One region of the Peribacillus sp. NPDC097224 genome, then DNA from elsewhere that is predicted to be linked to it. Evidence: riboswitches for the same ligand, from Rfam matches in the RefSeq annotation. Region 1 holds a riboswitch; each other region holds the start of a gene.
The links. A riboswitch is a leader RNA that binds a small molecule or an ion and turns the genes downstream of it on or off. The one in region 1 is predicted to bind S-adenosylmethionine.
Positions count from the first base shown of each region.

Region 2: it holds a riboswitch for S-adenosylmethionine, as region 1 does, so the genes downstream of both, mtnK (S-methyl-5-thioribose kinase) here and ACIQXR_RS08995 (Fur-regulated basic protein FbpA) in region 1, are expected to answer to the same signal.
Region 3: it holds a riboswitch for S-adenosylmethionine, as region 1 does, so the genes downstream of both, metK (methionine adenosyltransferase) here and ACIQXR_RS08995 (Fur-regulated basic protein FbpA) in region 1, are expected to answer to the same signal.

Region 1 covers NZ_JBIWDK010000003.1:463,348-473,953, forward strand. The annotation lists gene ACIQXR_RS08960 (aldehyde dehydrogenase family protein) at 1-893, opposite strand, end outside; gene ACIQXR_RS08965 (MFS transporter) at 1,178-2,383, shown strand; gene thiE (thiamine phosphate synthase) at 2,422-3,057, opposite strand; gene thiM (hydroxyethylthiazole kinase) at 3,038-3,853, opposite strand; gene thiD (bifunctional hydroxymethylpyrimidine kinase/phosphomethylpyrimidine kinase) at 3,850-4,656, opposite strand; gene thiW (energy coupling factor transporter S component ThiW) at 4,625-5,158, opposite strand; gene tenA (thiaminase II) at 5,159-5,848, opposite strand; TPP riboswitch at 5,954-6,046, opposite strand; TPP riboswitch at 6,115-6,220, opposite strand; SAM riboswitch class I at 6,525-6,628, shown strand; gene ACIQXR_RS08995 (Fur-regulated basic protein FbpA) at 6,727-6,990, shown strand; gene ACIQXR_RS09000 (aspartyl-phosphate phosphatase Spo0E family protein) at 7,217-7,393, shown strand; gene ACIQXR_RS09005 (GNAT family N-acetyltransferase) at 7,449-7,958, opposite strand; gene ACIQXR_RS09010 (DUF459 domain-containing protein) at 8,116-8,814, shown strand; gene ACIQXR_RS09015 (ABC transporter ATP-binding protein) at 8,890-10,606, opposite strand, start outside.
Region 2 covers NZ_JBIWDK010000001.1:493,128-503,733, reverse strand. The annotation lists gene ACIQXR_RS02565 (pyridoxal phosphate-dependent aminotransferase) at 110-1,294, opposite strand; gene ACIQXR_RS02560 (carbon-nitrogen family hydrolase) at 1,395-2,177, shown strand; SAM riboswitch class I at 2,251-2,403, shown strand; gene mtnK (S-methyl-5-thioribose kinase) at 2,475-3,680, shown strand; gene mtnA (S-methyl-5-thioribose-1-phosphate isomerase) at 3,693-4,739, shown strand; gene ACIQXR_RS02545 (lmo1851 family serine protease) at 5,265-6,722, opposite strand; gene deoD (purine-nucleoside phosphorylase) at 6,992-7,696, opposite strand; gene ACIQXR_RS02535 (YozD family protein) at 7,917-8,087, opposite strand; gene ACIQXR_RS02530 (hypothetical protein) at 8,258-8,965, opposite strand; gene ACIQXR_RS02525 (ATP-binding protein) at 9,138-10,606, opposite strand, start outside.
Region 3 covers NZ_JBIWDK010000008.1:41,259-51,864, forward strand. The annotation lists gene ACIQXR_RS15630 (MATE family efflux transporter) at 1-156, shown strand, start outside; gene ACIQXR_RS15635 (hypothetical protein) at 286-423, shown strand; gene ACIQXR_RS15640 (methyl-accepting chemotaxis protein) at 700-2,388, shown strand; gene pckA (phosphoenolpyruvate carboxykinase (ATP)) at 2,630-4,213, opposite strand; SAM riboswitch class I at 4,791-4,953, shown strand; gene metK (methionine adenosyltransferase) at 5,122-6,318, shown strand; gene ACIQXR_RS15655 (gamma carbonic anhydrase) at 6,459-6,977, opposite strand; gene ACIQXR_RS15660 (alpha/beta hydrolase) at 7,192-7,995, shown strand; gene ACIQXR_RS15665 (hypothetical protein) at 8,072-8,233, opposite strand; gene mnmM (tRNA 5-(aminomethyl)-2-thiouridylate-methyltransferase MnmM) at 8,329-8,901, opposite strand; gene mnmL (tRNA modification radical SAM protein MnmL/YtqA) at 8,898-9,863, opposite strand; gene ACIQXR_RS15680 (SMI1/KNR4 family protein) at 10,028-10,531, shown strand.

The sequences.
Region 1 (10,606 bases):
TGACCCTGGTTAAACATGACACCATTTAAAGCTCCAGGAATGGCTTTGGAGAAGTCGGCATCTGGAAGAATGATGTTAGGCGATTTCCCTCCGAGTTCCAGTGTCACGCGCTTCAATGAATAAGAAGCAGAACGCATGATCATTTTCCCTACTTCAGTAGAACCGGTGAAGGCAATCTTATCGACTTCAGGATGGTCGACAAGGGCTTGACCAGCCGTTTCACCGAATCCAGGGACGATATTGACGACACCGTCAGGGAAACCGGCTTCCGCGATTAGCTCTGCTAAATAAAGGGCGGATAATGGCGTTTGTTCGGCAGGTTTCAAAATGACCGTGCAGCCAGTCGCAAGAGCGGCTCCAAGTTTCCACATCGCCATAAGAAGCGGGAAGTTCCAAGGGATGATTTGACCAACGACGCCTACAGCCTCATGTTTTGTATAGTTGAAGTAATTTCCATTTACCGGAATAGTTTGACCGACGATTTTAGTTGACCAGCCAGCAAAATATCTCATATGCTCAATGGCTAGAGGGATATCCGCATTTGTTGTTTCACTGATGGGCTTTCCATTGTCCAGTGTTTCTAATTGCGCTAATTCTGTTTTATTTTCTTCCATTAAATCTGCTAGTTTATACATCAACCTGCTACGGTTAGCGGCGCTCATCTTGGACCAAGGGCCTTCATCGAATGCTTTTCTTGCGGCCTTAACGGCTAAATTGATATCTTCTTTATCCGCTTCATATATATCTGCGAGTTTCTTGCCTGTTGCGGGGTTGGGAGTGGTAAAGGTCTTCTTCGAGGCACTTTCTACGAATTTTCCATTGATATAGAGCTTTTTAGGACCTTTTAAAAACTTGTCCAGCTTTCCACTTACTTCTAACGTTAGATTGGTCATTGTTTCCCTCCTGAATATAATGATTATATTGGGCAAAACATGATGACTTAATTGATAACGCTTTCATATGCCAATATTTATCATAAAATAAATAGATGAAATATTCAATCATTACTATTCGACATTTTATTCTTAAATGGAAAAAGGCTTGAAATCAACGTTTTTTCTATTTGAGTAAAGAAAAGTGTCAAGACAGTTGTAAATACTATAGCGAAAAGGAAAATTAATAGGTAATATTAAATAGGAGAATATATTGGTAAGCGATCAGATTTTAGGAGGTTTATATGGAAAACAATGCGAAAGTGATATCGCAGCGTAAACTGCTGGGTGTCGCTGGTTTTGGATGGATGTTTGATGCACTTGATGTCGGGATGCTTTCTTTTATCATCGTTGCATTGAAACAGGATTGGAATTTAACGAGCCAACAGGTCGGTTGGATCGGAAGTATCAATTCTATCGGGATGGCAGTAGGGGCGATTCTCTTTGGAGCAATGGCAGACCGGGTTGGCAGAAAGAATGTCTTTATCATAACCTTATTATTATTTTCGATTGCGAGCGGTCTGTCTGCAGCCGTCAGTACGCTTAGTTTATTCCTGATTTTGCGTTTCTTGATAGGGATGGGGCTCGGGGGAGAGCTACCCGTTGCTTCAACACTCGTTTCTGAAAGCGTCGAGGCAAGTAAAAGGGGACGTGTTGTGGTACTCCTTGAAAGTTTCTGGGCGGTCGGCTGGTTGTTGGCGGCGCTCATCTCTTATTTCATCATTCCTGTATACGGATGGCGTGTGGCTTTGTTATTAAGTGCGGTTCCGGCATTATATGCTCTATATCTACGTTTGAAATTACCCGATTCTCCTAAATATACGGAGCTTGAAAAGAAACAGAGACCGTCTGTGCTGAACAACATGAAAATGGTCTGGCAAAAAGGGCACGCACGTCAGACACTTGTTTTATGGATTCTTTGGTTTTGTGTGGTCTTTTCCTATTACGGCATGTTTTTATGGTTACCAAGTGTCATGGTCATGAAGGGCTTCAGCATGATTCAGAGTTTTGAATATGTATTGATCATGACGTTAGCCCAATTGCCTGGTTATTTCTCTGCTGCGTGGCTGATAGAGAAGATGGGGCGTAAGTTCGTATTGATTACATATTTAATAGGAACGGCAGGTAGTGCATTTTTCTTTGGCTCCGCTGAAGGCTTATCACTCTTGATCGTATCCGGCATGTTCCTATCGTTTTTCAACTTAGGTGCATGGGGGGCGCTTTATGCGTATACACCTGAACAGTATCCAACCGTCATTCGTGGAACAGGGACGGGGTTAGCAGCTGGAGTCGGACGCGTCGGGGGCATTTTGGGGCCGTTGCTTGTCGGGTATCTAGTTGCTGGAGATACACCGATATCGACCATCTTCACGATTTTCACAATCGCAATTTTAATTGGTGCTGTTGCTGTGGCATTTGGAAAAGAAACGAAGAATACCATTCTTTCATAAAGGAAGGAGGATGACTCGAAATGAGCATCCTCCTTCTATTAATTAGTGAATCTTTTTATAGTGTATGAAAGGAGTGTAGCCGCGTCCATTGGATTTTTTGCCTGTGTAATGGCAGAGACGACCGCAGCACCGGCAATTCCACTTTTAGAAAGCCTGTTGATATTATCCGCTGTAATCCCACCGATCGCAACGGCAGGAATCGAGGTACTGTGACAAATTCTCTCCAGTTCCCCTTTTTTCAAAGCAGTTGCGTCTTGTTTCGTTTTTGTCGGGAATACAGAGCCAACACCAATATAGTCAGCGCCATTGTTTTCAGCTTCAAGGGCCTCCTCCAAGGTAGAGACGGATACTCCAATGATCATATTGTCAGGAACAAGGGTCTTGATGATGGGAAGAGGAAGGTCATCCTGCCCAACATGAATTCCATCCGCTCCTACAGCAAGCGCAATATCCACGCGGTCATTAATGATTAACGGAATCGAAAGTTCATCAAGGACACCTTTTAATAGAGAAGCTTTTTGATAAAAAGTAAGGGAAGATGCCTGCTTTTCTCTAAGTTGGACGGCCGTAACTCCGCCTGAAACCGCCTCGGTGATGATAGTGGTCATGTCCTCGACGGCTAATGATTCTTCCGTGACTAAATAAAGGCTCAAATCAAATGGCACTTTCTTCATGCATTTTCACCTCGTATTTCCATATGGAATCATTCATTCCTGAGATGGCATCGATAATCCGTGTCCGGTATGTCCCTGTGCCATCATTTTTTTCAAGGGTTCTGGCAGCAAGCTCACCAGAGATGCTCATGGTTGAAATTCCTGCGATAGCAGCTGAATAGTAATCCTCCGTAATTCCGCAGAAGACCCCAATCAAGGCCGTCGACATACAGCCTGTGCCGGTCACCTTTGTTAAAAGAGGGTTTCCATTATCGATGATGGACGTACGTGAAGAGTCACTAACGGCATCCTTGGCTCCACTCACGACGACAACACTCTTCAGTTTTCTAGCAGCACGTAGGGATAGTTCTGCATTACTCATGGAAAGCGGTCCTGAATCGACCCCTCGCGTTACGATATCGCCTCCCATTAGCCGATGGACTTCACTTGCATTGCCGCGAATAATCTGGACAGTCATTGAATCGAGCAGTTCCATAGCTTTCTCTGTTCGGTAAGTGGTGGAACCGACGCCCACAGGATCTAAAATTACGGGTATATGGCAATCGTTCGCTGTTTTCCCGGCAATCGCCATCGCCTCCAAGGAAACATCATCCAGTGTACCTAAGTTAATCACCAGTGCTTGTGCCAGTTTGACCATGTCCGCCACTTCTTTTGGATTGGAAGTCATAACGGGAGAACCACCAATTGCCAGGGTAGCATTGGCACAATCATTTGCAGTAACAAAGTTGGTGATTTGGTGGACGAGTGGTTGTTTCTTTCTCACTCTGCCAAATAAGTCTGCAACGGATGTATTCATGTGAAATCACTCCGTTCCTTTTTATAAAATTGATGGAAATGGTGAACGGGTCCGTGTCCCTTACCGAGTTCTAAGCTATTTCGTATCGCTTCTGAAATATAGATTTTCGCTTGTTCAATGGACGTCGCTAAAGGAAGTCCATTAGCAAGATTAGATGCAATGGCAGAGGAAAGGGTACAGCCAGTTCCATGCGTATTTTTCGTATGAATGCGTTCACCCTTGATCCAAGAGAACTCCTTGCCATCATAAAAGAGATCATTTGGATTTCCTGCTGCATGTCCTCCTTTCAGTAAAACAGCCTTCGGACCCAGTTCCAGAATAGCGGTACATGCCTTATAAAAGTCCTGCTTCGTCCGGATCGGGAATCCGGTAAGGACCTCTGCTTCCGGTATATTCGGCGTGACAAGTGTAGCAAGTGGAAGTAAATCGATTTTTAACGACGAAACGGCCCTCTCATCTAACAGATGGTGTCCACTTTTGGAAATCATGACAGGATCAAGGACGACGATAGCCGGTTTAAATAATTTTAGTGAATGGGCGACGGTTTCGACCGTCTCCTTTGATCCAAGCATCCCTATTTTTACTGCGTCTACACGAATGTCTTCAAATACGGCCGCAATTTGATCGGTGATCACAGGGAGATCGATGGGCTGTACAGATCGAACTTCCAAGGTATTCTGTGCCGTAACGGCGGTGATAACAGACATGCCATAAACCCGATGGGCCGAAAATGTTTTTAAATCAGCTTGGATGCCGGCTCCGCCCCCAGAGTCAGATCCGGCGATCGTTAGTGCCCTTTTCATAAAAAAACCCCTTCATATAATGATTTTTTAAGAGAACTTTCAATAAAAGAAAGCCTATAATTGCGCCCGTTAAAGAACTAAGAAGAAAAGCTGGCAGAAAACCAAAAAGTGCCGCTTTTTTTCCCAATAATAAAAGCGCGATCGGATAACAGGCGATGGATCCGAGAATGCCTGTCCCCACTATTTCTCCCAAGCAGGCGTGTCCCATCCTTCTTGTTTTTTGGTAGAGGAAGGCCGCCAGCAGGGCACCAACCATGCTGCCCGGAAATGCAAAAATGGAACCTGTACCTGTCATGTTCCTGATAAGGGATACTAAAAAGGCCTGTGTCACAGCAAAAAGCGGCCCCAACATAACGGCTGTCATGACGTTGGTTACATGTTGAATAGGAAACACCTTCGCAAAACCAACAGGGATGTAAACGAATGAGCTAGTCAGGGTAGTGATGGCCGTGAACAAGCTAGTCAACGTCATTTTCCGTAACAAGTTACCAGTATCTAGCATTCAAAGAGGCCAATCCTGTTCGTTGTGAACCATGTCCCAAAATAAATATTCATATCGGGAGGTCATTAAAAAGTGTTTCTCTAATCTTTTTAATTCCCCCTCAGGCATATCTTCCGTCAGTTCGTCTAACAGCTTGGCCAACCATTTGTGCGCATCTGCGAATTCGGGGGATGCATATGATTGAATCCAAGCGATATAACGATTTGTTTCTAGTGCTGTACCATTTTGTTCTTTTAATAACGAGCCAATTTCATAGTAATCCCAGGCACAAGGAAGTAAGCAGGCAATAAGGTCGGCTAAAGTTCCATGATGGGCAGCATTGAGCATATAACCTGTATAGGCAAGGGTAATCGGAGTGGGTTCGGTATTTTCCAATTCCTCAGAACTAATTCCGAACTCCTTGCAGTAGCTCCTATGCAAATCCATTTCTACCTGTAGAGTCTCATTTAAAATACTCGCAAATTTGGTCATGATCTCAAGGTTAGTGGCCTTGATGGTCCCTAAGGCAAAAAGCTTGGCATAATCCATAAGATAGATATAGTCCTGCTTTAAGTAATAGGCGAATTTCTTTTCTGATAGTGTCCCGTTTCCAATTGCTTGAACGAAAGGATGAGTATGATTCTTTTTCCAAATTTCTTTTGAACGTTCGTGGAGTCTAGCACTGAAAGTTTTCATTTGGGTTTTCGTCATGATTTTTCCCCCTTATAATTCATTCACATACAAAGGAGGGGAGTGTCCAAAAATGAAGAACAGCCGCTTTCATATAGAAAGCGGCTGTTCTAGGAATGTACGAATCCCTTTTTCAACCTGCTTTCCTCCGCTGGTATGACCAGATCAGGTACAAAGGGTTTGATTCTCAGCCTATTAATGGCTCCCCTAGCAGTTTATTATTCAATTAAACGAAAACCCCGTTCCTGAAAACGGAACGGGGCAGATGGATGAAGTCAAATATACGACGACGATATCATCCACTTTCCTCCGCCGGCATCACCCGGATCAGGTTCAAAGGGTCCGGAACATCATTCCATCTCAGTCTTATAGAAGACTCCCCTAGTGGTATTTCGTATGTGATTATTGTCATCATATCAGATAAAAAGGAAAATGCAACCTTTGAATCCAATAGAATTTTATGAGTATTTTGTGGCGTGAAAGGGGTAGTAGGATAAAATCCCCAATGGTAAATGGAGCATACCTAACCCACGGTCAATTGGAGGGAAATATAGTTATTAGCAAAATAGGGATATGGTCTTACCTTGTGCTAAAAGGGCACACGGAAAAATAATATAAAAATTAAAAATTATTTGAATGTAATTGACTTATCCTTGCAAGTGGGATAAAATCATGTCAAAATCATTTATATTCTGTATTCTTATCCAGAGAGGTGGAGGGACTTGGCCCTATGAAACCTCGGCAACAGACCCATCGGGGAACTGTGCTTCTTCCAACAAGCAATCGCTTGGAAGATAAGAAGAGACGAACGGACCTCTGTCGACCTCTTCTTGGATTAGAAGGGGTTTTTATTTTTGTCAAATAGGGTTTAAGAATCCCATACAACAGGTATATATATTTTGGCTTTAGCAAATCCTATAAGATTAGGGGCATTATATGTGGAAAATATGAATAAAAGGAAAGGGGCCATTCATATGGCAGAGTTTTTCGAGAAAAAAGAACAGAGGAGAGCATTGTTGATAGAAGAACTATTATCAAATGGTGTATACAAAACCTCTGATGAAAAGCATCTCTATGATGCTCCATTAAAAGCTCTTGAAGATGAATATAAGATCGTTATAGATAGATCAGGTAATGAGTCACCTCCAGAGTGCATGACTTAGTTAACCTATAGTGAACAATCAAAGAGAAAAAGCATTTGCTGTGTAAAAGCGAATGCTTTTTCTCTTTGAACTGACATAAAAAGTACAAAATAGAAAAATATAATGGGTATTTTGTCACATTTCACTAGTGAAATAACATATTTAAAACATGTAAAATGATTGATTTCGCCTAGTGCTTTGGTTATGATAAAAATGTAAAATAATTGAAAAATAGGAAGTGATTATATTGAAGCCTCCTCATATAACAACAGTTGAAAAAATTGAAGAAAAACGAAAAGAAATGATTATGTTAGCAAAAAATTATGGTTTGACAAGCAGGATGACCATTCAAGCAAGTCAAGAGTTGGATTCTTTATTGAATGCGGTCACACATATAAAATTCCTGGGAGTTTGTCGCGAATAATCAGTACATCCCACTAGACCATTCAAATCCAGGCAATCGCCTTTTGCAATGGAAGTCATGTAGTGACACGTTTACCAAGAATGACCAAATCGCGTTCCACTCCATCGAGTTCTGCTATTTTCGGTAAATGCGCCCATTTTTCAAAACCAAATTTTGAAAAAAGCTTAATACTTGGTGCATTGTGTGCGAAAATAAATCCAAGAAGTGTCTTAATCCCTATCTTCGGACTCACCTCTATAGCCTTTTGGATTGAAAGTTGTCCAATTCCTTTCCCACGGAACTCCTCATCTATATAGATGCTAATTTCAGCGGTAAAATCATATGCGGGTCTACCATAAAAAGATTGAAAACTCATCCATCCAGCTGTTTTTCCATCATGTATGATCATATATAATGGCCGTTTGAGAATATGATGTTCTTCAAACCATTTGAGCCGTGATTCTACTGTAACTGGTTCTGTATCCGCAGTGACCATCCTCGAAGGTACTGTAGAATTGTAAATTTCGATAATTTTAGGCAAATCCTCAAATACTGCTTCCCTGAATTCTGTAAACTCCTTCATCATTAAGCTCCAATCCATTTATTATGGCATTCCAATCACCAGTACAGGTGCGTCATGCAATTTAATTTTTATTAAGTTATTCAAATGTTAGGCTTGTCCTCTTTTTGGGTATTTAAAAATAAAATACTTCCTAGTGAATACAAAAGGAGAAGCAAAACAAATGAAGAAAATCGTTGGCTTATTTTTTATTGTACTTGTTATTTGTTTAGTTGCCTATGCGTTTCAGGCAGTAGATGCGAAAAACGATCAAAGAGTCATGGCATTTGGAGATTCTTTGACTTACGGAAAGGGCGATAAAGAAGGGGAAGGATATATTGATGACTTGAAACATAAAACGAATGATTCCGATTCAGAAAAAGTCCAATTCTGGAATTATGGTATTAAAGGTCAGGAAACGGACGGTGTCATTAAACAGCTCGAAGATCTTGAGATTAACACAAAATTGGATAAGGCTGACACATTTATCGTCTATATCGGAATCAATGATTTAATTAACAGTAATGGTGGAAACTTAAAAAAAATCAATGATCAAAAGATAAATGATGAAAAGAAAGAGTATGTACAACATTTAGATAAAATTCTTTCTGAGCTTCTAAAGAAAAATAATAAAGCTGATATCTTGGTGATAGGGTTATATAACCCCAATAAAGACGACTTGAAATTAGAAAACCATATTAGTGATTATAATCATTCGATTCAAAAGATGGTGGACAAGGATAGTAGACTAAAGTATATCCCTACAAACGATTTATTCGAAAACAAAGATAAAAAAGCATACTTCAGTGATGAAATTCATCCAAATGAAGAAGGCTATCAGCTTATAACCAATCGAATCTTAGATAAATATGATTTTAAATAAGAACGATAAAAGGGCATGGAAACTTGATTTCCATGCCCTTTTAGGTTTATTTATCGGGGGCGGATTTCTGGTTGGTTATGTTTCTGATGGTGCCTCCGCCTGTGGAAACTGTAAGTCATGGAGCTGCCGATAGCGACCATTATTTAGTAGCAGTTGTTCGTGCGTTCCATTTTCTTGAATTACCCCTTTTTCAAGAACGACAATTTGATCTGCCTTTTGAACGGTTGATAACCGATGGGCAATGACGATTGAAGTCCGGTTCTCTAATAGGTTGGATAACGCTTCCTGAATCAGATGTTCGGATTCCGTATCGAGCGATGCCGTCGCCTCATCGAGAATGATGATTTGGGGATTCTTCAAAAGGGCCCTGGCGATGGCAATCCGTTGCTTTTGGCCACCAGAAAGTTTGACCCCACGTTCTCCGATTTGTGAGTCATATCCTTTTGGGAACGTCTTGATGAAATCATGAGCATATGCCGCCTTAGCCACTTCGATAATTTCCTCGTCCGTAGCGTCGAGTTTACCATAGGTTATATTATCGCGGATGGTCCCGGTAAACAAAATGATGTCTTGCGAAACAACCCCCATTTGGTTCCGTAAAGATTTGAGGGTGAGATCACGAATATCATGGCCATCCATTTTTATTGTCCCTTGTTGGGGGTCATAGAAACGAATTAAAAGGCTGGTAATCGTTGATTTCCCTGCCCCGGATGAGCCGACAAGAGCGGTTACCTGTCCTGCTTTTATCATCAGGTTAAGATTTCGGAGTACTGGTACCCCCTCGACATAAGCGAAATCAATTCCTTGAAATTCGATTTGTTTCGTGATTTTGGGAACATTAATTGCTGTCTTTTTGTCCTGGATTCCAGGTTGTGTCTCCATTATTTCGGTGATCCGTTCAAAAGCTGCAGCCGATTGTTGCACGATACTGATTACACGGCTGAAATTACGGATTGGACTTTGCAGAAGCCTGAGATAAGCCAGGAATGCCACGATTAATCCAATCGTAAATTCTCCCTGCATCACTTGCCAGGCACCAAATACAATCACGGCGATCAGACCTAAATTATTCATTAAATCTATGAGCGGGCCAAACATGGACCTCAGTCGAACTGATTTGATGTTTGCTACCGTATTCTCATGATTTCGGTCCGCGAATCGTTTTGATTCAAATTCTTCATTTGTGAAGGATTGGATGAGCCGTATGCCGGAAAGGGAATCCTGCAGCTGATTGCTGACATCGCCGGCCGAACTTTGCACGCTTCTGAATGAGAGGCGGATTCGTTTACCAAATACACGTGTCAGATAGAACATGAACGGAAAGGTAATGAGAAGGACCACGGTCAGTTTCCAATTGATGAACAGCATATAGATTGCGATGGCAAAGAAGGTGACCGTATCTGTAATAACTTGTAGCATGCTTGATGAGATGAGTTGTTGAAGCAGGTTCACATCATTCGTGAGCCGGGACATTAAGTCACCCGTTCTATTTTTATCAAAAAATTTCATATCCAATTTTTGAATATGGTCATACATTTCATTTCGTAAATTCATGATCGCTTTTTGCCCCACTTTAGATACGATATAGCCGTTCACATAATTAAGCAAAGCTAACAATATGGCCGCAAAGAGGATACCTATGCCTACCCAAATCAATGAGTCATATTCTTTCCCAGGTATGACATCATCAATCGTATATTGCGTAAGTTGTGGGATGGAAAACTCAAGCATGGAAATAAAAAACATTATGCATATGATCATACTTGAAAATTTCCATCTGGATGGGATACGA
Region 2 (10,606 bases), on a different contig from region 1:
ATTATATTTTCGTTTATGTATCTTAACTAAAAATTTAGAATTCTTTTTTATATTCTTTCACGCAATTCATACTTTGTCAATAGGTATAATGTTCAAACTATTCAATATCTCACTGATTTTCTTTGAATATATTCAATGTACGAATTCTTTCTACCGCTTCTTGGAGTCTGTCTTCTGAAGTGAGAAGTCCCACCCTGACGTATCCTTCACCAAATTCACCGAAACCATTTCCTGGTGCAACTGCTACATGGGCATGTGCCAGTAAATGATCTGCAAAGCTCGCTGAAGTATATCCTTCAGGGACCTTTAGCCAAGCAAAGAAGGAAGCATCTGGAGCCTGGACATCCCATCCAATGGATCGTAACCCTTCGATAAATACATTTCGTCGTCCTTCGTACATGTTCACGAGTTCCTTCACACACTCTTGTGAATCCAGTAAAGCGCATGCCGTGGCTTCTTGTATTGCGGGAAAAAGACTGACGTAAAGATGATCCTGCAATAATTCAAGCGATTCGATGACACTCTGGTTGCCAACCGCAAAGCCAACCCTCCACCCCGCCATGTTATATGTTTTAGAAAGGGTGTAAATTTCTATCCCCACTTCTTTTGATCCTTCTGCTTGAAGGAAGCTTACCGGTTTTTTCCCATCGAACCCAATTGCACCATATGCGAAATCATGAACCACACATATCGAGTGTTCTTTTGCCATGGAAACCGTTTCTTCGAAGAATTCTGCTGACGCCGATGCTCCTGTGGGATTATTGGGATAATTCAAGAACATCATCTTCGCTTTGTCAAAAACCTCTTTATCTATTTCCTTATAATCGGGAAGAAAATCATTTTCTTCGGTCAAGGGCATAATTTCCGTTTTAGCTTGGGCTAACGCTACACCTGACAGGTAATCTGGATAGCCCGGATCAGGCACTAAAATTGTATCGCCTGGATTCAACAAGCATTGCGGTAATTCGACTAGACCAGCCTTTCCACCGAAAAGAATCGCCACTTCCGTTTTAGGATCTAGCTTGACGCCATATTCACGTTCATAAAAGAGGGCCGCAGCTTCTTTTAAATAGGGAAGCCCCCTAAAAGGAGAATATTTATGATTCATGGAATTTCCTGCTGCTGTCTGCAGGCTCTTCACGATATGTTCAGGAGTCGGTTGGTCTGGATTTCCCTGCCCAAGATTAATGACATCCTTGCCTTCTGATGTTATGTTATTAACTTTTTCGACTAAAGAAGCAAAAAACTGCTTTGGAAGCTCTTGAAGAAGTCTGGATTTTTCGAATTGCACCATCTTTGCACCTTCTCTGAAATTTCTTGAAATTATAGTCACAAATGATATATGTTTATCTTAATCTTGTAAAGTACTTTTTTACATATGGAGGTTTTAAATGATGAAATGGAAAATCGCCTGTTTACAAATGGACATTGCCTTTGGACAGCCAGATATAAATTTTCAGGTGGCAGAACAATGGATTGAAAAAGCTGTACAGTCTAAACCGGACATCGTCATGCTGCCGGAACTATGGACAACCGGCTATGACTTAACGAGATTACATGAAATTGCAGACGAAGAAGCAGAACAAACCATTACCTTTCTAAAAGCCCTTGCAAAAAAACACCGAATTAACATAATCGGTGGCTCGATTGCAAAGAAAACTAAGGAAGGCATCTATAACACAATGCTCATCATCGATAAAGAAGGCAAACTGGTTAAAGAATATGATAAACTCCATCTGTTTCAATTGATGGATGAACACCATTACTTACAACCTGGCAAAAAAGACGGCTTATTCTCCCTCGATGAAAAGATTTGCGCCGGATTCATTTGCTATGATATCCGTTTTCCGGAATGGCAACGGGCCCATACGGTACGAGGTGCGGAGGTTATCTTCGTGACCGCCGAGTGGCCAAAGCCTAGGCTCCATCATTGGAGGGCACTGTTAATCAGCCGGGCAATAGAAAACCAAGCCTTCGTTGTGGCTGTGAATCGTTCCGGTTCTGACCGAAATAATCATTTTGCCGGACATTCCATCATCATCGACCCGTGGGGAGAAATCATTTGTGAGGCTGGTGAAGAAAAAGAACTTCTACTCGGCACCCTTGACTTAGAAAAAGTAGGAGAAGCAAGAAATAAAATACCCGTTTTCGAAGATCGGCGGCCGGAGTTTTATTAATTTACCATTGACAAACTATTTGAAATATTGATATCATTCATTCGAGATTAATTTTCTGAAAATAAATACAATACTCTTATCAAGAGCAGGCTGAGGGATAAAGGCCCTATGAAGCCCAGCAACCGACTGTAATACCATTGTGAAATGGGGCGGGAATTCCGCCGGATTATATCCACAGAGCACGGTGCCAAATCCACCAGAAAGAATTCTTTCTGGGAGATAAGAGGTTCGAAGTGAAGCTTCTGCCTCTTTCTATGGGAAAGGGGCTTTTTCATATTTTTTAATGTACTTGGAGGGATAACAATGACTCAACCATCAAATTTCAAGCTATTGACAAACGAAACGGCAATTGACCTAACGAAGAAACTTGGGTTACTGCATTCAGATGACTCATTACTATGTAATGAAATCGGTGACGGAAATTTAAATTATGTTTTTCACGTTACAAATCCCGTAACAAATAAAGGAGTTATCATCAAACAAGCAGTTCCTTACGCAAAGGTTCTTGGTGAAAGCTGGCCATTGACTTTAAAAAGATCGGCTATCGAAGCGAATGCATTAATTCAATTCAGAAGCTATTGTCCCGAACTTGTCCCACAAGTCTATTATTCTGATGAACAGCTTGCAATCACCGTCATGGAAGATTTATCACACTTGAAAATCGCCCGGACCGGATTAATTGAAGGAGATCATTTCCCTCTATTATCCAAACACATTGGTGAATTTGTTGCAAAGACCGCTTTTTATACGTCTGATTTTCATTTGGAACCGGCAGCGAAAAAAGAGGTTGCCCGGAACTTCACGAATCCAGAACTCTGCAAGATTACTGAGGTTTTCATTTTCACGGATCCTTTTTTGGAGGAACATCCAGGCGAGTTTGAGCTTGAGTTGCTGGAGGCTGCCAAGTCTATATGGAAAGATGCTGATTTAATACTGGAAGTGGCTAAGTTAAAACAAAGCTTCGAATCCGAGCAGGAGGCCCTTCTTCATGGCGATTTACATACGGGAAGTATATTTGCAAGTGATACAGAAACAAAGGTAATTGACCCTGAATTCGCTTTTTATGGTCCTGTTGGATTTGACCTTGGACAATACATGGCGAATCTCCTATTCCAGGCAGTAACACGCGAGGCCACTGGGAAGGAAGAAATCTTTACTCATCTTCAGGAATTTTGGAATACATTTGAAGAAACATATACGAACCTGTGGAATTCTGAAAATAAAAGTCCTTACAGTAAGATCGAAGGTTATCTTCCATATGTACTCAACAAGTTTAAAGGTGATGCATATGGCTTTGCAGGATGTGAACTAATTCGAAGAACCATTGGCCTATCTCATGTTGCTGATTTAAATGGCATTGAGAATAAAAAAACTAGAATTACAGCTAAAACGGCTACCTTGAAAATCGGGGCCCATATAATCAAAAATCGGAAAGAACTGAATATTCCAGCAGTGATAGAAGCCGTAAAGCAATATACATTGCCTTCCTATTCAGCCCTATAAGGAGATATACATATGACAACTACAACGCCACTACCCTATTCCGTCCAATGGAATGATACCCATATTACCTTATTGAATCAACAGGCCTTGCCATCAAAAATAGAATTCATTGAACTTTTTACGGTTAAAGATGTATATGACAGCATCTTGACCTTGAAGGTCCGTGGTGCCCCCGCTATCGGGCTAACTGCAGCATTTGGCGTTGCTCTTGGTGCAATCCAGGAAAATACCACGGATTTATGGCAATTTAAACACAATGTCACGAAACATGTTACTACACTCGCTTCTTCAAGACCAACAGCGGTCAACCTTTTTTGGGCACTGAAAAGAATGGAGAATACTCTACAAGCAGCCAATAGCATCGCTTCAGCCAAAAGCGCTCTTGTTGCTGAAGCAAAAAAGCTATTTTCAGAGGATGTGGAGATGTGCCGAAAAATTGGTGAATACGGATTGTCTTTATTCAACGAGGGTGATTCTATTTTAACCCATTGTAATGCTGGGGGGATAGCCACTGCACGGTACGGAACTGCCCTCGCACCTTTCCACCTGGCCCAGGAAAGAACCTTTCCTATAAAGGTCTATGCCTGTGAAACGAGACCTGTCTTGCAAGGGGCACGACTCACCGCATGGGAACTTATGCAAGCTGGAGTGGACGTTACATTAATCTCGGATAATATGGCAGCCCACACCATTCATCATAAAAAAATCGAAGCCATTATAGTCGGAGCAGACCGTATTGCGGCAAACGGTGATACAGCCAATAAAATTGGTACATTGGGTTTGGCGATATTAGCTAAGCATTACGATATTCCTTTCTATGTAGCAGCACCATCAAGTACATTCGATTTATCTCTCGAGTCGGGTATCTCCATCCCAATCGAAGAAAGGAATGGGGATGAAATCACTTCTATACAAGGAGTCAGGATAGCACCAGAAAATGTGAAGACATTCAATCCTGCTTTTGACGTTACGCCCCATTCTCTTATTACAAGCATCATTACCGAAAATGGCATCATTTCACCTGATTACAGGAGTAATATCCCGCTTTTTGTAAAATGAAATTATTTATAAAGGATTAATCAAGGGGCTGTCCCAAAAGGTGTAATTACACACCGAAATTGAATAAATAGTAAAAGGCAGAAACGTTGATTTAACAACATTTCTGCCTCTTTGTTTTTGCGAAATTCACTGGAATAAGGACTTATTAGACAGCCCCTTCATTCTTTTCACGATTAACCTTGGAAACCCATTCAGTTGCTCCTGTTATATTTATTCTGACGAGGTTCTTTTTGATAGATATAATCGCAGAATTTAGTCAGATTGGCATCTAGCCTTCTTTGATTTTTCTGCCGCTTTTCGGTAGTAATCATTCTTAGCCTTGTATGAAAGTTCATGTTCCTCAAGCAGGGTTTACCGCTCGTTTTCTTCAAATTCTACTTCATCATGGATACCCTTCCATTCCCCACCCATTGGTACTTCTTCCATGGTCACCTTATGGATTACACACACACCTAAGTCAAGCATACGAAAAACGGCCCATCAGCAATAAATGCTTGCTGATAGGCCGCTTGTTTTTATAAAAGATTATTTGATTTTCTTTTTCAATACTTCCACCGCTTTTTTCACTTGAGTATCATTTTTAAGGATTTTATCCCTAATGACTTCCATCAATTTAACGGTTGTATCGTCTTTAATGACACCTGTTTCTTTGATCTTATGATCCTTTTGGAATTCCTTGACCGCTACCTTTGTTTCTTCATCGAAATACTTATCCACTTTTCCTGGATTATACCCGGCTTCTTTCAGCATTTTCTCCGCTGCTTCTACTTCACTCGAGGAATCCGATACTTTCAATCCTTTATCAGGAGAGATATATGGAAGATTGGCATACTCGGGAAGCTTGACTTTTATATCCGGTTCAATCCCTTTTTTATGGATCCAATTGCCTTTCGGAGTCAGCCATTTTTGTGCTGTATACTTAAAGTTGGAACCATCATCAAAGTCTGCGGCTTTTTGCACGGTCCCTTTCCCGAATGATTTTACCCCTACAAGCTGAATACCCGCAGATTCACTAACAGCGGCGGCAACGATTTCAGATGCACTTGCACTTCCATCATCAATTAATACGACCACTGATAGCTTCAACTCACCATTATTCTGGGATTTATAGACTTCTCTTTTTCCTTTTCGATCCTCGACCTGAAGGATGACTTCCCCATTCGGGATAAATAAGTTTGCCATCGCGATCGCTTGGTCAAGCAATCCACCCGGATTTCCACGTAAGTCCAATATTAGGCCTTTCATCTTTTCTTTATCCATGTCTTCAAGTGCCGTATTCAGCTCTTCCACCGTATGCTCAGAAAAACTTGTAACCTGCACTTTGGCAATCCCATCATCAAGCATCTCTGAATAAACCGTTTCAATCGGAATGGTATCACGCTTAATGGACAAAGTAATCGGTTCCTTTTCACCCGCCCTTGAAATGGCAAGCTCCACTTTTGTTCCCTTTTTCCCCCTGATTTTCAAGACAGCTTCCGAAGAACTTAAGCCATCAAGGCTTTTGCCATTGACACTTAGTATAATATCATTAGGCCGGACTCCGGCTTTTTCAGCTGGTGATCCTTTAATGGGGGAAACCACCATGATCTGTCCATCCTTCTCTTGGATTTCAGCACCTATTCCTTCAAAGGAAGAAGAGATGCTCTCATGGAAACTGGAGGCTTCTTTCTTATCCATATAAGAGGAGTAAGGATCATCCAACGATTCTATCATTCCATTTATAGCTCCATCCACGAGCGTGTTCTCATCGATTTCTTCATAATAATTATCTTTGATCGTATCATATGTAGAATATAACTTTTCAAATTCAGGATGATTACTCGGTGCAAGTGACTCTACTTTTTCATCGCCAAAGGTCAACGCGATTGTAGTTATCCCTGCTGTCAAAAATATGAGTAAGAAAATCCCCATAATAAACGTAAACTTTTTTATTTTCACAATTTTGCCTTCATCTTTGGGCTGTTGTTGATTTTCTTCTTCCACTGAAGCCTCACCACTTTCATTCTTCATGACAATATTAACTAATACATCCTATTTTATCAGCTTTCTAGCAAATCGGAAAACTTTAGTTATCAAATTTTTTGAATGATATGTAAGTGCCTACCATCTTGCTCCAATCCAGCTTTCTTATAGAGACCAATTCTTTATCCACATTCTATTTACGTGCAAAAATACGGACTCCGTGGAATAGAAGAGACTAAATATCTTAGTTTCTTCTATTCCTGGCTACCCGTAAATGATAACGTTTATAGTCAGTCTTGAATCGCTGCCTCTAAAGAAACCTCAATCATCTCATTGAATGTTGTTTGGCGCTCTTCGGAGGTTGTTTCCTCACCTGTTAAAAGATGGTCGGAAATCGTTAAAACGGATAATGCTTTACGACCAAACTTAGCAGCAAGTGTATATAATGCAGCCGATTCCATTTCTATAGCAAGGATTTGGTACTTGGCCCACTTTTCCAATTCACTATTATCATTATAGAATTGATCTGCGGTAAATACGTTTCCGACTTTCAATTGCAACCCTTTGTCCACCCCTGCATCATAAGCTTTTTTCAACAAATCAAAATCAGCAGTAGGAGCAAAATCAACGCCACCGAATGTCATGCGGTTCATTTGTGAATCTGTAGAGGCACTCATAGCCAGGATTACATCTCTGACCTTCACATCTTTTTGAATGGCACCAGCTGTCCCAACCCGGATAAGTTTTTGGACATTATAGCTATTCATCAATTCATTTACATAAATCGAAATCGAAGGGACACCCATTCCTGTACCTTGAACGGAAATGCGTTTTCCTTTATAAGTTCCTGTATACCCAAACATATTACGAACTTCATTGTATAATTTAGCATCCTCTAAAAACGTCTCAGCAATATATTTTGCACGTAACGGATCCCCAGGAAGCAAAACCGTTTCCGCAATTTCATTTTCTTTAGCACCAATATGTACGCTCATTCTTAAAATTCCCTCCTTGAAGTGGTTGAAATGACATTCCCAATTACTATAACATACCAACCCCCTATTAGGAAAATAGAACTTCTTTATCTACTGCAGGAAGTAGGATATAACACTCTTTAAGTGATCGGTGGAACGCAGCAAAACGGCGGAAACCCGCCGTCTTTTTGGTTGATTTTAAGGAGTAATGGCAAGAAAACTGCCATTGATTGATGATACATCATTCATCGACTTCCTCATCAATAATGCATTTTTCAAGAAGGTATTCGAATGTGATGTCAGCAAGATCTTCAACTTCAGATTCTTTTGGAAGATAGCCCCGCTTTAATAATTCTTGGTAAAAGAATTCCGCTATCTCTTCAGTATCAATAAAAACCTCAATTTCTCGCAAATCATCGCCCCCTTAATTAAAGATGTATGAATGTATAGGTATAAATATGCCAGTAGGGCATTTTCTCTCAAAACTTACGCATATCCTACACTTTATTCGTTGATTCAATTTCTTAGAGATGAGTCTTCATCGGCTCGTGCTAAAGTGTATACATCCCTTTTCGAGACCTTTTATTTCGTATGCTCTTTTTTGTGACCTGGGTAAATTTCTTCCGCCGCCTTCTCAATTTTAGCAAGAGCTATTTTCATGATATGTTGATATTCATCATCGCCAAATTGATGAAAAAGCTTACAATAATCATTATATAAATCCAACAGTCCATCAATCATTTCCATTTTTTCATTTTTTGTCATAGTCATATCTCGCTCACCTTTACCAGGGTTGTTTTGTTTAGCAATGATAGTAAGCTCGTTATTCTTATTAGAAAGGAGCAGCCCTAATTTTTGAATGATTGCATCTGCACGTTTGGCATCGGCTACTAAAGTCAATTCTTCTTCATGCGCTTCCAGCCATTCCCCATCGGAGATACGTGATAATTCATATATCACATCTTCCCAGGCATTCTCTTTATAGCGCCAAATCTCCGTTCGATAGCCAATTATCTTAAAATAATCATATTCATATCCATCGACCTGGACTAAATCACCGATAATATATTTATATTCGATATCGATTTGTTCCTGTTGATAAAGGATTTCTCCTTCGTATTCAGTTATAGACTGTAATGTCTTTTCAATATATAGGCCTTCGCTGTAATTTACTTCATACACATAAGAACCATCGAGATATTTTATATCGGTTATATTCCCGACTGTCCCATACATTATAATTACGACTGTATCGCCTAATTTGAATTTTGGCTGATTTTTCTTGCCCATAAGAGACATCCCCCAATATGGTCCTTATCGTTTGATAGTAAATTATATGCATGAACAAACAAGGTGGTTAATGGAAAAGAGGGGGCATTTGACTCATTTAGATAGGTTATGTAAGAAACTTTTATTATGGTAACCTATCAAAAAAATAGGGCAAGACAGGAAAACCGCCTCTTTAAATGAGACGGTTTGTTGTCGGAATCGTCAAGATCACTTCTGTACCTTGTCCATATTTACTTTCGATTTGAAATTTCCCTTTGAGTTCATCCATGATTTGGATGCAAGTTGCCACTCCCAAACCATTTCCTTTTAACTTTGTCGTATAAAAGGGCATCCCGATATTTTTTAAATTCTCAGGTTTAATCCCTTTTCCATCGTCTCGGATCTTCAATTGTACATAATGAGGTGAAGTATCGACGGTCATTTCAATCTGCCCTTTTGACTCAAACGATTCGCAGGAATTATTCAGGACATTAAGGATAACCTGACGCAACCGATTTTTATCGGAATAGGTATGTACGGGTTCTGTCAATGTATTAACGAGTGTGACATCTTTATATAGAGTAGAAGCCGAATAGACAACAACCAGTTCATCAAGGAATTCCTTCAGATCCAAATTCTCCATTTCAAGCTGGTGTGGTTTAGCTAAATCAAGGAGTTGTGTAACAAAAACGTTCACTCGATCTACTTCCCCAAGCATGACATCACTGTACTTTTCAATTAACTCTTTTTCATAATCCTGCTTCTTCAACAGTTGGAGAAAACCCCTGATGGTCGTCAATGGGTTCCTGATTTCATGCGCTACCCCTGCGGCCAGTTGTCCGACATATTTTAACTTTTCGGTACGGACGATCTCTCTTTCCCTATCCTTAATCGTATCCATCATCCTTAGAAACGCATGATTCAACTTCTCCATTTCTACAAAACTTCTTTTATCAGAGACCACGAACTCTTTTCCCTGGATAAAATCTTCCGTCACTTCCACTAGATTATGTACTGGTTTCACCAGAGATTTCGTAAGTAAATAGACGCCTAGAATGATGGACATAAATACAATGGTGTATATAGAAAGATAGCGGGATAAAAGATCATTTAACGGCTGATATACTTGTTTTTTGTCAGCTCCCACTACCACAAACCATTTATTTTCCGTTTGAGCTATCGGTTGAACGTATTGAATGGAATATATCTTTTCTCCATTTTCTGCACTATATAAATTATTGGAATTAGCGGATTCCAATAACTTTTCTTTTGTAAGGCCCATATCTTCCAATGTCGTATTAGAACTCTCATGAATGCCATTCGGGTCTTTTTTTGAAATCATAATGCCATCCTGATTGATCATATAAAAATTCACAGGGTACTTTTCACTAATGTCATTGGCCTTTTTCTCCATCATATCCCAAAGGCCTGATATCCGAAAGGCCGGGGACACAACACCGACCATTTTCCCTTTATTATCATTTACCGGTGCACTTAAGGCTATAATAGGTTCAGCAAATGCTTTCGTTTTATATACATCCGATAGGAATTCATGCCCCTTTAGCCCTTCTTGAAACCATATTCTATTAGCTAAGCTTGTTCCGACCATTTTATTTGAGGTATCAGCCATGACCGTACCTTCCAAATCTAAATATACGGCAC
Region 3 (10,606 bases), on a different contig from region 1:
TTCATGCTCATATTCCTGGTAACCCTTCCTTTCCTATTCGGAACCAATGCGGCATGGCTGTCGATTCCTTTATCAGAAGTAGTCATTTTCTGTACCATCCTGCTTTATTTGAAAAGAGAAGGTACGTTCTTTGGTAAAAGAGGTCATGGAATTTAGAGATCACCTATTCGGTGGTCTTTTTTTGTTTTTTAAAATTTCTGAAAAAATATTGACAGAATGATCCGCCCTGTTATATATTATTAATACAATAAATAATTTGTTATATAACAGAGGAGGAAAAGTAAAATGAATATGTATACTAAAGCGTATGAAACCTATTTAATGACTTGCGAAAGATATGGAATCGAGTCGATTAACTTTCACCATTTCATCAAACATTTAACCGAGGATCAGTTAGACGAATACAGTAAATTAGCCATTTAAATTGAAAAGGACGTGTTCTTGTAGATGGATCTAGCCGATGTGGAAGCCTTATAGAAACCCCACCCGTTACGAATAGTAGAGGTGGGGTTTTGTTATGTCTAAAAAGGAAAAAGAGATATGGATTCGACGAGGAAACCTAATGACTCTTTAACGAGCATTAGGTTTTTTTTCCTTGAAGTGACAAAATATTATGTAGAATATGGTAAAATGGATATAGGACTTTATACTCTTATATGATGGTCAAAGAAGATAGAAAACCGACTTGGGGGATGCTATATGAAATTAACTGTATCAAAAAAATTATGGGGTAGTTTTTTATCTTTACTTGTATTTTTATTGGCCATTGGAACTGTATATTTGTTGATTATCGATGATCTTAATAAACAATATACGTTTTTATTGGATAATCGCGTGAAAAAGACTCAACTTGTGGATGACCTGATCATCAATCAGCAAGATTACTCCAACGATATTCGGGGATATATGATCTATGGAGATGCCAAGTATTTAGAAGGCCGGTCCGAGAAGTATGATAGGTTTGAAGGTGCCTATAAAGAGTTAGAAAAGACGATGGAAAAGAAAGAAGATCGGGTTTTACTGGAAGAGGCATATAAAGCAAAACAGAAGTATACAGAACTTTCAGAACAAATAATCAATAATGTCCAGAAAGAGAAAACACAGGAAGCTTTGGTCATTGCGAAAGAGACCAGTGTACTAGAAGAAACAATCATCGAAAAAGCCATACAGTTAAGTGACAACCAGAAGGTTTATATGCAAGAGAAAAGGAAAGAGATTGATGCTTTGGTGAAGGATATGCTGAGCTTCATCACGTTGGTCATCATCGGAGGCTTCATACTTAGTATCGTAATGCCGACTGTCCTGAGTCGCAGCATCACCCGTCCGGTCCGCAAGCTCACTGCGGCTATTGGTGAGGTTGCTGGAGGAAATCTCCAGGTGGAAAGCATACAGGTCCGGAACAAGGACGAGATTGGGGAAATGGCCGGTGCATTCAACAAAATGGTTAATGAACTGAAGTCGATAGTCTCGAGTATGAGGGATTCTTCGAGCCAGTTAGCCGTTCAAGCGGAGCAAATGTCAGCCAGTTCCGAGGAAAGCCTTGCCTCTTCGGAGATGGTTGCTAAAACGGCAGAGGATAATATGCAAGGAACGAATCAGCAAGTGGTCATTATTGAAAATTCGGTGGATTCCATGAATGAAATGGCTGCAGCCGTCGGGAGAGTTACGGAAAGCAATGTCGACATGCTTCAATCTGCTGAAACGGTGAATTCGCTAGTTCGTGAGGGGTCATCCAGCATGAATGCGGTGACAAAGGAAATGAATCATATCAATTCCACCATTCAGGACTCGGCGAAAATCATGGAAATGATGACGAGCCATTCAAGTGATATTCAAAGAGTGACAGCCTTGATTACGGACATTTCCGACCAAACCAATTTACTGGCATTGAATGCCGCGATCGAGGCTGCCCGTGCCGGGGATCATGGAAAGGGTTTTGCGGTCGTGGCAGATGAAGTCCGGAAACTGGCTGAGCAATCGAAATTGTCCGCTTCAGAGATTGCAAACATGGTCAGCATGATTCAAGATGCGACCAAAAAAGGGGTGGAATCCATCAAGATGGGAACCAAGAAAGCCGAAGATGGACTCATTGCATCGGAGAATTCCTTGCAGGTGTTCGACCAGATCAAAGTGGCTGTCGGTGAAGTGGGAAAACGGATAGAGTCGGCATCCAATGCTATCGAAGACATTCAAGCCATGACCGAAGAGGTGGCAGCAGGGGCCACTTCCGTAAAGGAAATTGCGGTGAGCGCTGCTGAACGGGCACATGATACAAGTGCAGCCACAGAAGAGCAGCTAGCGGCGAATGAACAGATTACGACAGGCGCCCAATCACTAGCAATCCTGGCCGAAAACCTACAGAAGGAAGTAAGCCATTTCAAGATTTAAGAACACGATGAAGAACCCGAACGAAGAACACCACTCACACGGTGTTTTAGTCGTTCGGGTTTTTTCTGTTGCAATGCGATTTGTCACATGAAATAGGAGGAAGGGGATGGGGATAACCAAGGGGTGTGCGCGTAGAAAGCTAATATGGGGAAGAGGAGGATATCCAGGGACTATGCATTCTTGCTTTGATGATGAAGAAAAGGACCAAGCGATTTTCGCTTGGTCCTTTTTCCTAACTTTATTATGCAATCGGCCCGCCAAGTTCTTCGATTTCGTTTGGTACGCTACCGAATTTCTTGAAGTTTGCACGGAATTGAGCGGCAAGGTCTTTTGCTGATTTTGTGTATGCAGCAGGGTCTGCCCATGTTTTGATTGGTTGAAGCACTTCATCAGGAACACCAGGAACATGAACCGGAATGTTCAAGCCGAAGATATCGTCTTGAACGGTTTCAATGTTGGCTAATTCACCTTCAAGTGCCGCTTGGATCATGGCACGAGTGTAAGCAAGCTTCATACGGCTTCCAGTTCCATAAGCTCCGCCAGTCCATCCTGTGTTAACCAGGTATACTTTTGCGTCATGCTCGTCGATTTTTTCTCCAAGCATTTCAGCATAGCGTGTAGCAGGAAGTGGTAGGAAAGGTGAACCGAAGCATGTAGAGAATGTTGCTTCAGGAGACGTCACGCCTCTTTCTGTACCTGCCAATTTGCTTGTGTATCCGCTCAAGAAGTGGAACATGGCTTGTTCTTTAGAAAGTTTGCTGATTGGAGGCAGTACGCCAGAAGCATCAGCCGTTAAGAAAATGATTGTATTCGGGTGTCCCGCAATACTTGGATTCACGATGTTATCGATCGCTTGCATTTGGTATGCAGCACGGGTGTTTTCCGTTAATGAGCTGTCATCGTAGTCCGCCACGCGTGTTTCGGGATCTACCACGACATTTTCCAATACGGCGCCGAAACGGATGGCGTCGAAGATCTGTGGTTCTTTTTCACGTGAAAGGTTGATGGTTTTTGCATAGCATCCGCCTTCGATGTTGAATACACCATTAGAAGACCAGCCGTGTTCGTCATCACCAATCAGTTTACGGTTCGTGTCGGCAGATAAAGTCGTTTTACCAGTACCGGACAATCCGAAGAATAAAGCGACATCGCCTTCACGACCTACGTTTGCCGAACAATGCATCGGAAGGATTTCTTCTTCCGGAAGTAGGTAGTTCATGATTGAGAAAATCGATTTCTTCATTTCACCTGCGTATTCAGTTCCACCGATTAGGATAGTACGGCGTTCGAATGATACCATGATGAACGTTTCGGATTGCGTTCCATCAACTGCTGGATCCGCTTTGAAATTAGGTGCGGAAAGGATGGTGAATTCTGCTTCATGCCCTCTTAGTTCTTCCTCATTCGGACGGATGAACAATGTATGAGCAAAAAGGTTGTGCCAAGCATATTCATTAACCACTCGGATAGGAAGGCGTGATGATTCGTCTGCACCAGCAAAACCTTTGAAGACAAAGACTTCTTCTTTTGTCTTTAAGTAATCCACTACTTTACTATATAGTTTATTGAATACTTCCTCGGAAATGGGTTGGTTAACTGGGCCCCAGTCAATTTTGTCCTTTACAGAAGCTTCTTCCACAATATATTTATCTTTAGGTGAACGGCCCGTGTATTTGCCCGTTTCAGCTTTTACTGCGCCGGTTGAAGTTAAAACGCCTTCATTTCTGCTTAATACTTTTTCAACTAATTGAGGAACTGAGAGTTGAGTTTGCACATTATTTCCTGCTAATAATTGGTGTAACTCATTAACGTCAACAGAATTCATATATGAGATACCTTCCTTTGTTTAAGTTTTTATAATACAATTAGTATAACACATTGGATTAAATAGTCTATACTATTTAACTTTTTTTGTGAATGAAAATGGAATAGTCGCATTAATCAATTATCTCACTTCGAGTGTAACCTTATGTATAGTGCGGGCATATACTTGCAGTGAGTCATCCTGGATGGATGTTTTTGAATCTGGTTGAATCGGGAGACGATCTGGATGAAGTAAATCTAGGATGTGAAAAACGATTGCTGCCACAAGTCTTTGTGAAGTCCCGTTTTAGGATTAGTGTACCTTTTCATTTATAATAGGAAGAAAAGAAGTGAACAACCATTTATGTATTTGAAAAAGGGATGAATATGGGGTTCGGATGGTATGTTCATTTTGTCTGATTTATCCATTGTAAGTCAATGGTCTTATCTTCTTAGTTTACACTCTTTAAGAATACTATTTATATTCCGGCTGTGCCAGATAAAAAGTTTTTTTATTTTTCATTGGGGAAAAATGTTCTATTTAGAAAAACATTGACAAATTCAGACTAAATACGATAGTATCTTAAATTGTACGGATTCTCTTATCCCGAGTTGGTGGAGGGACAGGCCCTTTGAAACCCAGCAACCTGCCATATTGAACTTGACTCCAAGGTCAATCGCCGAAAATAAAGCGATGAACCTTCAAGGAATAGTGGTGATGGTGCTAACCTGAGCAAGGTAAAAACCCTTGAACGATAAGAGTGAAAGGATAGATGATAGAATTTTTAAACCTTTCCTCATTTGCCAGGGAAGGTTTTTGTGTTTTTATTCATTAATTCTGTGTCTATGATTGAAACTAATAAGGGAAACGAGTTCCGTAAAAGATCAGGCTCATGCCTACAACATACTAACTTCCAAGGAGGAAATAAGATGTCAAAGAAACGTCTATTTACTTCTGAATCTGTGACAGAAGGCCATCCGGATAAAATTTGTGATCAGATTTCAGATTCCATTTTAGATGCAATCCTAGCTAAGGATGCAAATGCACGCGTTGCGTGTGAAACAAGTGTAACGACAGGTCTTGTACTTGTTGCTGGAGAAATTACAACATCGGCTTACGTGGATATTTCACGCATTGTCCGCGATACGATTGCAGGTATCGGGTACACTCGTGCGAAATATGGTTTCGATGCCGAGACTTGTGCTGTGCTAAGCTCGATCGATGAGCAGTCTGCTGATATTGCAGCGGGTGTTGATAAAGCATTGGAAGCACGTGAAGGTACGATGTCCGATGAGGAAATCGATGCTATCGGTGCAGGGGACCAAGGTCTTATGTTCGGATTCGCGTGCAATGAAACGGAAGAGCTTATGCCACTTCCCATTTCATTGGCTCATAAGCTATCATTCCGTCTTTCTCAAGTTCGTAAAGATGGCACGCTAAGTTATTTACGTCCTGATGGAAAAACGCAAGTAACGGTTGAATATGATGAAAATAACCTACCTGTACGTGTAGACACAATCGTCATCTCCACACAACATGATCCTGAAGTGACACTTGAACAAATTCAAGCCGACTTAAAAGAACATGTGATTAATGCGGTCGTACCGGCTGACTTAATCAATGAAGATACGAAATACTTCATCAACCCGACTGGCCGTTTTGTAATCGGCGGACCTCAAGGGGATGCTGGTCTTACTGGCCGTAAAATCATCGTTGATACGTACGGCGGATACGCTCGTCACGGCGGCGGTGCTTTCTCTGGTAAAGATGCAACAAAAGTGGACCGTTCTGCTGCATATGCCGCTCGTTACGTTGCGAAGAACATCGTAGCTGCTGGCCTGGCTGACAAAGCGGAAGTGCAATTGGCCTACGCAATCGGCGTGGCTAAGCCTGTATCCATCTCAATCGATACATTTGGAACGGGAACAGTAAGTGAAGAGGTGCTAGTGGAATTGGTAGAGGCGAATTTCGACCTACGTCCAGCTGGTATCATCAAGATGCTTGACCTACGTCGCCCAATCTACAAGCAAACAGCTGCATATGGTCACTTCGGCCGTACAGATGTTGATTTGCCTTGGGAGCGTACGGATAAAGCAGAAGCTTTAAAAACACAAGCTAAAGCGTAAATCATATGAGAAAAGGTGCCTTGCTTTAATGCAAGGCACCTTTTTTGATGGGCAAAAATAGGATTAAATATGGCTTCCTAGGGAATAATTCAAGGAATCCTATTTTTAGCTAAGCGTTTTTTGTAATCATACGATTGGTGTTACTTTATTCGGTCAGCCTGTTTATAGAGTTGTCCTTTTTCAGCATATTCCCGGACAATGCGATCCATATCCTGGCGATCTTCCTCATTAATTTCACGAACGACTTTGGCCGGCCTTCCAAAGGCTAAGGTGTTCGGCGGGATAACCTTTCCTTGGGGGACAAGGCTTCCTGCACCGATGAAGGCACCTTCACCGATTTCCGCTCCATCAAGGATGATCGAACCCATGCCGATGAGGGCTCTCTTTCGAATTTTGCAGCTATGTAGAATGACTTGGTGGCCAATGGTCACTTCATCTTCGATTATCAGTGGGTTATTGGGACTTTGATGAAGTACGCTGTTATCTTGCACGCTTACTCTTTTCCCGATGATGGTGGGTGCCACATCGCCGCGAATGACGGTATTGAACCAGATCGTTGATTCATCACCGATTTTGACATCGCCTGTCACGACGGCATTTTCAGCAAGATAGGCGCTTTCGGAAATTTCTGGTTCCATGCCTTTGAATGGATAAATAATCAATTTTCATCATTTCCTTTCCGAAGTGGATAATTTTGCTGTATTATTTTAATATACCGTATCAAAATAGCCTTGGCTACTATTTGATTGAGCACAATTAATTAGGTTTCGTTTTTGTTGAAAACCGAAAATGTGGTTATAATTTACCATATAGATTATTTTTCATTCTGCATGGAACGTTTACAACTAGAGAAAAGTGAAAGGGGGATTTCGAATGTGGAAATGGGAGACGGACGGAGATGCAAAAGGCGTCATCGTCATTATTCATGGGGCAATGGAGCATCATGGCCGTTACAAGTGGTTAACACAAATGTGGCTTTCAGCCGGATACCATGTCGTCATGGGCGACCTACCCGGGCAGGGAATGACGACACGCGCCTTCCGGGGGCATATCGATTCCTTTGACGAATATTTAGAAGAAGTAAAAAGCTGGATTGAAGATGCATACGATTATTCCCTTCCTGTCTTTTTATTAGGACATAGCATGGGTGGGTTGATTGCGATCCGCCTGCTTCAGGAGGAAGAATGGGACATCGCGGGGGTCATTTTATCATCGCCATGCCTCGGTCTGATGACGCATCCTCCCAAATACTTAACCGCCATTTCACACGGCATGAATATCGTGATGCCAAAATTCCGGGTGGATTCTGGGTTAACTCCCCAAATGGCGACGAGGAATTCGGAAATCCGTGAATCGGATACGAACGATACATTGTACATTACCAAGGTTTCCGTTCGCTGGTATCGGGAGCTTGTACAGGCAATGAAGGATGCTTTTGAAGAGATTCCGGAGTTTCAGGACGTGCCTTTACTGATGATGCAGGGCGGAGATGACAAGGTCGTCAACAAAAAGGCGGTCCGGGAGTGGTTCAACTATAACTTGGCCAGCGAAAAGCAATACAAGGAATGGCCGAAACTATATCATGAAATTTTCAATGAACCGGAGCGGGATGACGTATTTCAATATGCACTGAGTTTCGTTGAAAACCGGTTGAAGATATTGGGCTATGTCGTTTAAATAAGAAAAAAGCTGCTGAGAAACTTCAGCAGCTTTTTGTTTTAGAGGAATTTGTCAAAGACATGTTCGAACGGCTTCAATTCTTCCATCGTGTTCTATCTTCGGTCAATGCAGTCAGGCTGGTGACGAATAGACCATATGATTCACTTGTATCCCGTTTGATTTTCTCAGTCAATAAATCTGCCCTGCCAGTAACGAAGTCGATAATTGTTCCATGTTTCTGCACCCACTTATCCATTTTTTCCTCATTATAATGGGTAAAAGTTTAAAAGTTCGAAAAAATTCGGTCGGATTTACAAAAACACCACCGTTTATTGAACGGTGGTGTGAGTTCTACCTTTTTTCTATCGCAATGAGGAACGGAGGTGAATGAACTTGGTTGATGAAGTCGTATTTCAGGACATGGGCTTTTTGTTGAGACAGGTTCTGTACGTAGTGCATCAACGCATCCCGTTCCGCCTCTCCTCCTGGATGGCCGTGATAGATGACGAGGACGATGATGCCCTCCGGCGCCATCATGTCGAACAGTTTTTCAAGAGAAGCGATTGTCGTATCGGCTTGCGTGATGATCGATTTATCGCCTCCAGGGAGATAGCCAAGGTTGTAGATGGCCCCGGTGATCTTTCCAGCATGTTCCACGGTGATATACGTATCGAGCTGTTCATGTCCATCGTGGACGAGGGTGCAACGCTTTTGTAAATGTTCCGTTTCCAATTTATTCGCGGTAGTGTGAATGGCTTGCTCTTGAATGTCAAAACTATAGACATGACCGGTTTCGCCGACCAATTGGGCGAGAAAGACGGTATCATGGCCGTTGCCCATCGTTCCATCAACGGTGATGTCCCCTTGTTGAACGGCTCTCTCAAGAAGTAGCTTCGCAAAATCCAAAACGCGATCCAGCTTCATGGTGATGGGACCTCCTCTGATTGATAATGTTTTCCCTGCCAGCTATTGCGGCGTTTCAGTTCGGCATCGATGGCGTTCAGGACATCCCATTTATTGACGCTCCACATCGGCCCGATCATCAAGTCTATGGGGCCATCGCCGGTAATGCGGTGGACGATCATTTCTGGGGGAATGACTTCCAACTGATCGCATACGAGATTTACATAATCGTCCCGTTCAAGAAATTCAAGCATTCCTTTTTCATATTGCTTGACCATCGGCGTTCCTTTCAAAAGGTGAAGCAGGTGGATCTTGATTCCCTGGACATCAAGTTTAGCGACTTCGCGTGCGGTCTCCATCATCATTGCATAACCTTCGTTAGGCAAGCCATTGATGATGTGGGTACAGACCCGGATCCCGTGTTTACGCAGTTTATCGACGCCTTCCTTGTAGCAAGCATAGTCGTGGGCCCGGTTGATCAAGTTCCCCGTTTCATCATGGACCGTCTGCAGGCCAAGCTCGACCCAAAGATAGGTACGTTGATTCAGTTCGGCTAGATAGTCGACTACATCATCAGGCAGGCAGTCCGGGCGTGTCGCGATGGAAAGCCCGACCACTCCTTCCTGAGTGAGGACGCTTTCGTATTTTTCACGAAGCTCTGCCACGGGTGCGTGCGTGTTCGTGAACGCTTGGAAATAGGCCATATACTTGCCGTCTTTCCATTTGTGGTGCATTTTTTCACTGACTTTCTTAAATTGGACATCAAGCGGTTCGACGCGATCGCCTGCAAAATCCCCCGATCCTGCGGCACTGCAGAAGGTGCAGCCGCCATGTGCGACTGTGCCATCACGGTTCGGACAGTCGAAACCGCCGTCAAGCGCAACTTTGAAAACTTTATGGCCAAAGTGATGGCGTAAATGGTAATTCCAAGTATGATATCGTTTGTTATCCGTTGCATATATAAACGGGTTTGCTTGATCCATATCAGCAACCTCCTACGTGTAATAAAGCGCAACCTATATTATACAACATTCCGGAGAATAGGTCTTTTTCTTAAAAAAGAAGCGTATAATGTATCTTGAAGGTTAATTTTAGATAGTTAAACAGGTGTGTTCGTTTATCTAAATTGAGTCGGGAGCTGATGAATATGACCGTTCAAGTAGAAGAAGTCATAAATCAAATGAAAAAGAAATTAGCAGAAAATAACCAGGTGCTAGAAGTCAATGATGATGGGACTGTGTTCAATGCAACGTGTACCTTCAATTCTCCTGCCTCGGACGAACAAATCCTCGCTTTTGAGGAAAAGACCGGTTTGCTGCTGCCAGATGAATATAAAGCATTTTTGAAGATAACGAATGGGTGCCGCCTGTTCGATCATGTTGAATCCGGGGGCGAAAATGATTTATACAGCCTTGAGGATATCATAAATTACACGTATGAAGAAGATTATGAAGGCTGTTATAAGGTGGCCTGCATTTATCAAGATAATATTGTGATCCATGGAAATGACGTGGCCAAAGGCAAGCAGGATTATATCATGGTAAAAGGTCATATCGATGATTTCGATGAAAGCAAGCCGCTTCATATGGGTTTCGCGGAGTGGCTGGAGCAGTTCATTTCCCATCAAGGGGTAAAGTTCTGGGATAAGTGAAAAAAAATGATAATCCTCCCGTTCTTAGTTCAAACTAATTGTGATGATGTAATGTCATCCAAACGAACGTGAAGG